Linked DNA regions of Lichenicola cladoniae. The protein of the gene in region 2 binds, or shares a complex with, the protein of the main gene of each other region. Links are inferred from orthologs where the notes say so. Each region holds a gene or a part of one and is shown on either strand. Other genes may lie near its edges.

Region 1 (3,314 bases), 2.1 Mb from region 2 along the record:
GTCCCAGCCCAGCATCGCGATGCGGTTGGCTGGCGTGGAGACCGCGTAGCTGTTGATCGCGACCTTCACCGTGTCACGCGCCGCCGCAGCAGGCATGGCGGTCGCATAGAGATAGTCGCCGGTGCGTCGTGCATACGGCGTGCTGCCATCGAACTGGTTGGACCGGGCGATCACGCCGGCCAGCCTCGCCCGCGGGATCTCGCCGATCGAGATGCCGCCGTCAAAACGCATGAACGAGGCGAGGTTTTCGGCGCTGACCGGGCCGGCCGGAAGACCGTCGCCGAAGGTGGTGTGCGACAGCAGCCCGATCTCCGCATCGGCCGCCACACGGACCCAGCCGGCAGCGCGCAACACGCTGGCGTCGAGGCCCAGTGCGTGCGGCAGATGTCCCAGCACGGCGCGATCCGCCGGTTGCAGGTTCTGCCGCCGCTGGTCCGCGACCAGACGCTGCATGGGCGGATCCTGTGGCGATTTAGTGTCCAGCACGACGTCCCGTACGGACATGACCGGGCCGCTTGCCTGGAAGCGGACGGTGACCACCTGGAACGCGTTCGACCACGCCCCGCTGTGGAGATGCAGGCCTTGTCCCAGCTTCTGCGAAAAGCGCAGGTGATCGTGCGACCCGTGCAGCAGGAACGCGCCGGAGAGGTGCGGCAGCACGGTCCGGTCCGCCAGGAATCCGGCATGTACCAGCGCCACCGGCAGGTCGGCATCGCCGAACAACGCGGGCAACCGGTTCGCCGCATAGGCTTCCGGGTCGGGCACCCCGTAGGCCGCACGATACTGCGGCGGATACAGCGCCAGCACCGGCGTCCCGAGTGCGGCGAACGTGACCTTCCGGCCCGCGACGGTGACGGTCATCGATGCGGGACCGTACGGACGCCCATCGCGGGGATCGACGATGTCGGTCAGCACCGTGGCGCCGGCCTGGGTGATCCGTGCCGCGAACTCGCGCGGGTCGAACAGGTCGCTGTCGTGGTTGCCGATGGTGACGATGGTGGGTGCGATCCCGGCGAAGGCGCGGATCAAAGCCAGGTCGATGCGACCGTCGTTGCGGCGGCTGACCGCATTATTGTGCTCGAACACGTCGCCGTTCACGACGATTCGCACCTCGCCCCGGGCGCTCAGCGCGGCCTGGCGGATTGCTGCCAGCAGGCGAGACGACCAGGCATAGCCCGAGTGCAGGTCGCCCATCAGGATCAGGGTGAGGTCGGCATGACCGGCAGCACGTGCGGTGCCGGCAGCGAGGACCGTGCCTGCGCCGAGACAGGCGAGCCGCCGCCTGGTCAGCTTCATCGGGCAGCGTACTGCGCGAACGAGGTCGCCAGGATGCCGTAGATTGCCTTCTTGAAGCCGACCTCGAGCGTCGGCAGCGTGTCCAGGGACACCCACTTCCAGGCATCGAACTCGGGGTGCGGATCGAGGTCGAGCCGGATCTCGCGGTCGTCGCCCTTGAAGCGGAGCGCGAACCAGCGTTGCCGCTGGCCGCGGAACAGGCCGCGCAATGCCTTGCCCATCAGCGCGGGCGGCAGGTCGTAGCTGAGCCAGTCCGGATGGAAGCCGAGGATCTCGGCGTTGTCGGTGCCGACCTCTTCCTTGAGTTCGCGCATCACCGCGACGGCCGGGTTCTCGTCCGCATCGATGCCGCCCTGGGGCAGCTGCCAGACGCCGGGCGAGCCCTCGGCGTTCGGAAGGTTGGCGCGGCGGGCGACCAGCACCAGGCCGTCCCGGTTGAATAGGACCGCCCCGACATTGGGGCGATAGGGAAGGTGGGTAAAGTCATCGGTCATAGCGGTCGCTCTGGATTGGCTGGGATCGGAAGGTGGGCCATGACCGGATGCACCCTGGACGCGTCGGCGCGCCTCCAGGCCAGCAGCGCGGTCACCGGAATCAGCGTGACGCCGCGATCGGCCAGATGCCGGCTCCAGGCCTGCAGCCGCTCGATGGTGACCGGCCGCAGCGGACCGGCGATGCCGAGTGCGCTGCCCTGGGTCAGGGCGATCTGCTCGAGCCGGGACAGCCGCGCCTCGATGTCGGCGGCATCAGGCTGATCGTCGATGGTGAGATCGGCATCGACCCGGTCGCGGACGGGCACGGCATCGCCCGTATGCACCCCGGTGCCGGCATCCACGTAGATCAGCCCACGCGCCGCAAGCGCCTTGGCCACCATCTCGAAGGCGCCGGCATTTGCGAACCGATCGCCACGCAGGCCGCTGAGGGCGTTGGTCACGCCGACATAGCCCTGCAGCCGCGATAGCGTCCATTGCAGCGCACGACGGTCCTGGTCGAGATCGATCGTGGTGCTGAGCGCCTGCGGACCCTCATCGTCGAGCGGGCTGCCGGCCGGTTCCATCGGCAGCGACAGCAGCGTCTCGTGCCCGGCCCGGCGGGCAGCATCGGCCAGGCTGCTCTGCCCAGCCTGGTCGAACGCCGGGGCGTAGGGGGAGAAGCCCAGCGAGACTGCGGCGGGCAAATCGTCGACCGCCGCGCGGCTGACGGCGTCGGACAGGCCCAGTCCTTCGACCAGGACCGCCACGACCGCGCCATGCGCGGGCAGGCCGGGGTGTGCGGCATAGACATCGGCCGGCCTGCGTCCGTCCGCGGCGATGCGAGGCAGCATGCGTCCGTTGAAATCGGGCGCCGGTTCGAGCAGGGCAGGGTCGGGGGCGGCCAGCGCGACCGTGACCGCAACCGGCTGCGGAGCGGCCGCCAGCGGAATGGCCGGTATGATCGCAGTCGCCAGGATCGGCTTCAGCGTCGGGACCGGCCTGGCCACTGGGTGCATACCAGGCGGCCCCATGACCTGGAGGAGCAAAGCTCCGCCCCCGCCCAGGACCAGGATTGTCGCCCAGACCCCGACCAGTACGCGACCGGCCGGGTGCATGTTACGGCGAACCGGTCGGCGGCGTCTTGGCCGGAACAGTGGCTGGCGCGTCGGCCACCGCGAGGGTCGGCTTGCCCGCCATGGCGTTGACCACTTTCAGGCCCTGCTGGAGCTGGAAGTCGGTCGCCGGCTTGGTCGGGTCGAAGGCCGGCCAATTGACGGGCGGCGCGTCGGGGATCGACTTGGCAATCGCCGGCAGGTCGGTGCGCGGCTGTGCCGGCACCTGGGTGCCGCCCTCGTTCTTGATGATGTGGGCGAGGTCACCTTCGCGCAGCATGAACTTGCTGTCGTCCTCCCGACTATCGCGAACCTTGATGTCGGGGGTGATGCCGAGACCCTGGATCGAGCGGCCGGACGGCGTGTAGTAGCGCGCCGTAGTCAGGCGGATGGCGCCGTTGTCACCGGCCAGCGGGATGACGGTCTGCACCGA
Region 2 (3,199 bases):
CATCAGCACCTTGGCCGACGGCGCTATCGCCCGCGCCGCGATCACCTGACCGGGCTCGCCGGCAGGCTGCTCGAACCGCACCGGCGCGAAATGTTCCGAATGGCCGCCAGTTGGTGTTTCCAGCAGCACGCGCAACTCCCGCCCGGCGAAACCCTGGTGGAACGCCTCGGCGTTCGCCGCGCCGGCCTCGCGGAGCCGGCCCGCGCGCTCGCGGCGCACCGGAACCGGAACCGCCGGCATGCGCGCCGCCGGGGTACCGGGGCGCTCGCTATAAGGGAACACATGCAGATACGGCAGCGCGTGTGTACGGACGAAGCCGAGCGTCTCCTCGAACAGCGCATCGTCCTCGGTCGGGAAGCCGGCGATGAGGTCGGCGCCGAAGCCGATCCCCGGACGCAGCCTCCGCGCCTTATCCACCACGCGCGCCGCGTCGTCGGTCAGATGCCGGCGCTTCATCCGCTTGAGCACCAGGTCCGAGCCCGCCTGCAAAGACAGATGCAGATGCGGCATCAGCCGTTCCTCGTGCTCGATCAGCAGCCAGAGGTCGGCGTCGATCTCGACCGGATCGAGCGAGGAGAGCCGCAGCCGCTCCAGCTCCGGCACCAGCGCCAGCAACCGGCGGGCGAGCTGGCCCAGCGCTGGCCTGCCAGGCAGGTCGCCACCGTAGGAGGTGATGTCGACCCCGGTCAGCACGACTTCGCGGTAGCCGGAGCGCACCAGCGCCCGCACCTGCTCGACAACCGCGCCGATCGGCACCGAGCGCGACGGACCACGGCCGAACGGAATGATGCAGAAGGTGCAGCGATGGTCGCAGCCCTGCTGTACCTGGACGAAGGCGCGACTGCGCCCGACGAACTCGGTGACCAGGTGCGCCGCCGTCTCGCGTGCCGCCATGATGTCGGACACCGCATTGCCGGAACCGAGCGCCGCCTCGGTCCAACTTGCGGCCTGCAGCTTGTCCTCGTTGCCGAGCACGCGGACCACGCCGGGCAGCAGGCTCCAGGGAGCCGGATCGAGCTGCGCCGCGCAGCCGGTGACGACGATGCGGGCATCGGGACGATCGCGATGCGCGCGCCGGATCGCCTGCCGCGCCTGGCGTTCGGCCTCGGAGGTGACCGCGCAGGTGTTGACGATAATGACGTCGTCGAGGCCGCCGGCGTGGCTGCGCATCACCTCGCTCTCGTAGGTGTTCAGCCGGCAGCCGAAGGTCAGGAGTTCCGGGGGCGTGCTCATCGGTAATCGTCCAGCTCGACCAGTCCGGTGAAGGAGATCACCGCCGGCCCGGTCATCAGGATGCGTCCATCCCCGGTCCATTCGATGCCGAGCACACCGCCCTCCATCTCGACGGCGACACGGCGCTCGGTCACGCCGCGACGCACGGCGTTGACCACGGCGGCGCAGGCGCCTGATCCGCAGGCCAGGGTCAGGCCGGTGCCGCGTTCCCAGACCCGCAGGCTGATGCGCTCGCGCGACAGGATGCGGGCGAAGCCGATATTGGCACGCTCGGCGAACAGCGGGGCGGCCTCCAGCAGCGGGCCCACTGCCGCCGGGTCGGCCGGGTGGTCGAAGAAAGTGGCGTGCGGGTTGCCCATCGAGCAGCCGGCCGGGTCGTGGAGGAGCGGCAGGTGCAGCGTGTCGGCCTCGCGTGCCAGCGGGATGTCGCGCCAGTCCAGGCCCGGCCGGCCCATATCGACCTCGATCAGCCCGTCCTCGAGAACGCGGGCCGCGAGCAGGCCGCCATCGGTTCGGATGCGAAAGTCCGGTCCGGCGCCCTGCCCGGCCAGCAACGACGCCACGCAGCGGGTGGCGTTGCCGCAGGCGCCGGACTCGCTGCCGTCGGGGTTGAAGAACCGCACCCGGACGTCGTCCGAGCCATGGTCGGGTGCGGCGATCAGGACGAGCTGGTCGCAGCCGATCCCGGTATGCCGGTCGGCAAGCCGGGCGATCATCGCCGGCGTCAGTCCGAGCGACCCGGCGCGCTCGTCCAGCACGATGAAATCGTTCCCGGCGCCGTGCATCTTGTTGAAAGCGACTTGCATGGCCGCTCCTATAGAGGATCGTCTAGTCTGGCGCGACGACTTGAAAGGACCTGCGATGGACCAGAGCGTGATGGCAGCCCAGATGCACACGCAGGCGGGCCTGCAACTCGACCGGCGACCACTGCCGCCGGAGCTGTGGTCGGCGCTGCAGGCCCGGTTCGGCGACCGGCTGACCCGGACCGCCGCGGAACTGGATCGGCACGGGCACGAGGAAAGCTGGCATCCGGGAGTGCCGCCCGACGCGGTCGTGTTCGCCGAGAGCACCGCCGAAGTCGCCGAGCTCATGCGGCTGTGCGCGCAGCATCGCGTGCCGGTGGTGCCGTTCGGCGCCGGCACGTCGCTCGAGGGCCATGTCGCCGCGATGGCAGGCGGCATCAGCCTCGACCTGTCGCGCATGACCCGGATCATCGACGTGCGTCCCGAGGATGGCGACTGCAGCATCGAGGCCGGCGTCACCCGTGAGCAGCTCAATACCCACTTGCGCGATGTCGGCCTGTTCTTCTCGGTCGATCCCGGCGCCCCGGCGACGATCGGCGGCATGGCGGCGACCCGCGCGTCCGGCACCAATGCCGTGCGCTACGGCACCATCCGCGACGTGGTGCTGTCCCTGGTGGCGGTCATGGCGGACGGGCGGGTGGTGCGCACCGGCGGCCGGGCCCGCAAATCCGCCGCCGGCTACGACCTGACCCGCCTGCTGATCGGTTCGGAAGGCACGCTCGGCATCATCACCGAGCTGACCGTCAGGCTGTTCCCGATCCCCGAGAGCATCGCCTCGGCGGTGTGCACGTTTCCCAGCGTTCAGGCGGCGGTCGAATGCGTGATCGGGCTGATCCAGCTTGCGGTGCCACTGGCACGGATCGAGTTCCTGGATGCGGCGGCGATCGACGCGGTGAACCGCTATTCCAGCCTCGACAATGCGCTGGCGCCGACCCTGTTCCTGGAGTTCCACGGCAGCGAGGCCGAGGTCGCGGCGCAGGTCGCCACGGTGCGGGATGCCATCGCCAGTCACGGCGCCGGCGAACTGCACTGGGCGACGCGTGCGGAGGATCGGGCCCGGTTGTGGAAGGCTCGGCACGAGGCGCTTTGGGCGGTGAACGCGACACGGCCGGGAAGCCGGAGCTGGACCACCGACGTGTGCGTGCCGATCTCGCGCCTCGCCG

Evidence for each region.
Region 1: the proteins of dapF (region 2) and HN018_RS05570 are in contact, whole or in part, in a solved structure (PDB 5YGU), measured with the Escherichia coli proteins. The link is inferred for Lichenicola cladoniae from one-to-one orthologs.

The regions. Positions count from the first base shown.
Region 1 is NZ_CP053708.1:1,220,485-1,223,798, forward strand. The notes cover bases 42-3,040. They hold HN018_RS05570 (RNA pyrophosphohydrolase), read right to left. Parts: upstream 1,791-3,040; coding sequence 1,293-1,790; downstream 42-1,292. Other genes in these bases: HN018_RS05565 (metallophosphoesterase), read right to left, coding at 42-1,296; HN018_RS05575 (divergent polysaccharide deacetylase family protein), read right to left, coding at 1,787-2,884; HN018_RS05580 (S41 family peptidase), read right to left, coding at 2,886-3,040. In the rest of the region: more of HN018_RS05565, read right to left, coding at 1-41; more of HN018_RS05580, read right to left, coding at 3,041-3,314. UniProt on the Escherichia coli protein: Master regulator of 5'-end-dependent mRNA decay.
Region 2 is NZ_CP053708.1:3,334,816-3,338,014, forward strand. The notes cover bases 135-3,018. They hold dapF (diaminopimelate epimerase), read right to left. Parts: upstream 2,040-3,018; coding sequence 1,230-2,039; downstream 135-1,229. Other genes in these bases: mtaB (tRNA (N(6)-L-threonylcarbamoyladenosine(37)-C(2))-methylthiotransferase MtaB), read right to left, coding at 135-1,233; HN018_RS15155 (FAD-binding oxidoreductase), read left to right, coding at 2,122-3,018. In the rest of the region: more of mtaB, read right to left, coding at 1-134; more of HN018_RS15155, read left to right, coding at 3,019-3,199. UniProt on the Escherichia coli protein: Involved in the succinylase branch of the L-lysine biosynthesis and in the biosynthesis of the pentapeptide incorporated in the peptidoglycan moiety. Catalyzes the stereoinversion of LL-2,6-diaminopimelate (L,L-DAP) to meso-diaminopimelate (meso-DAP).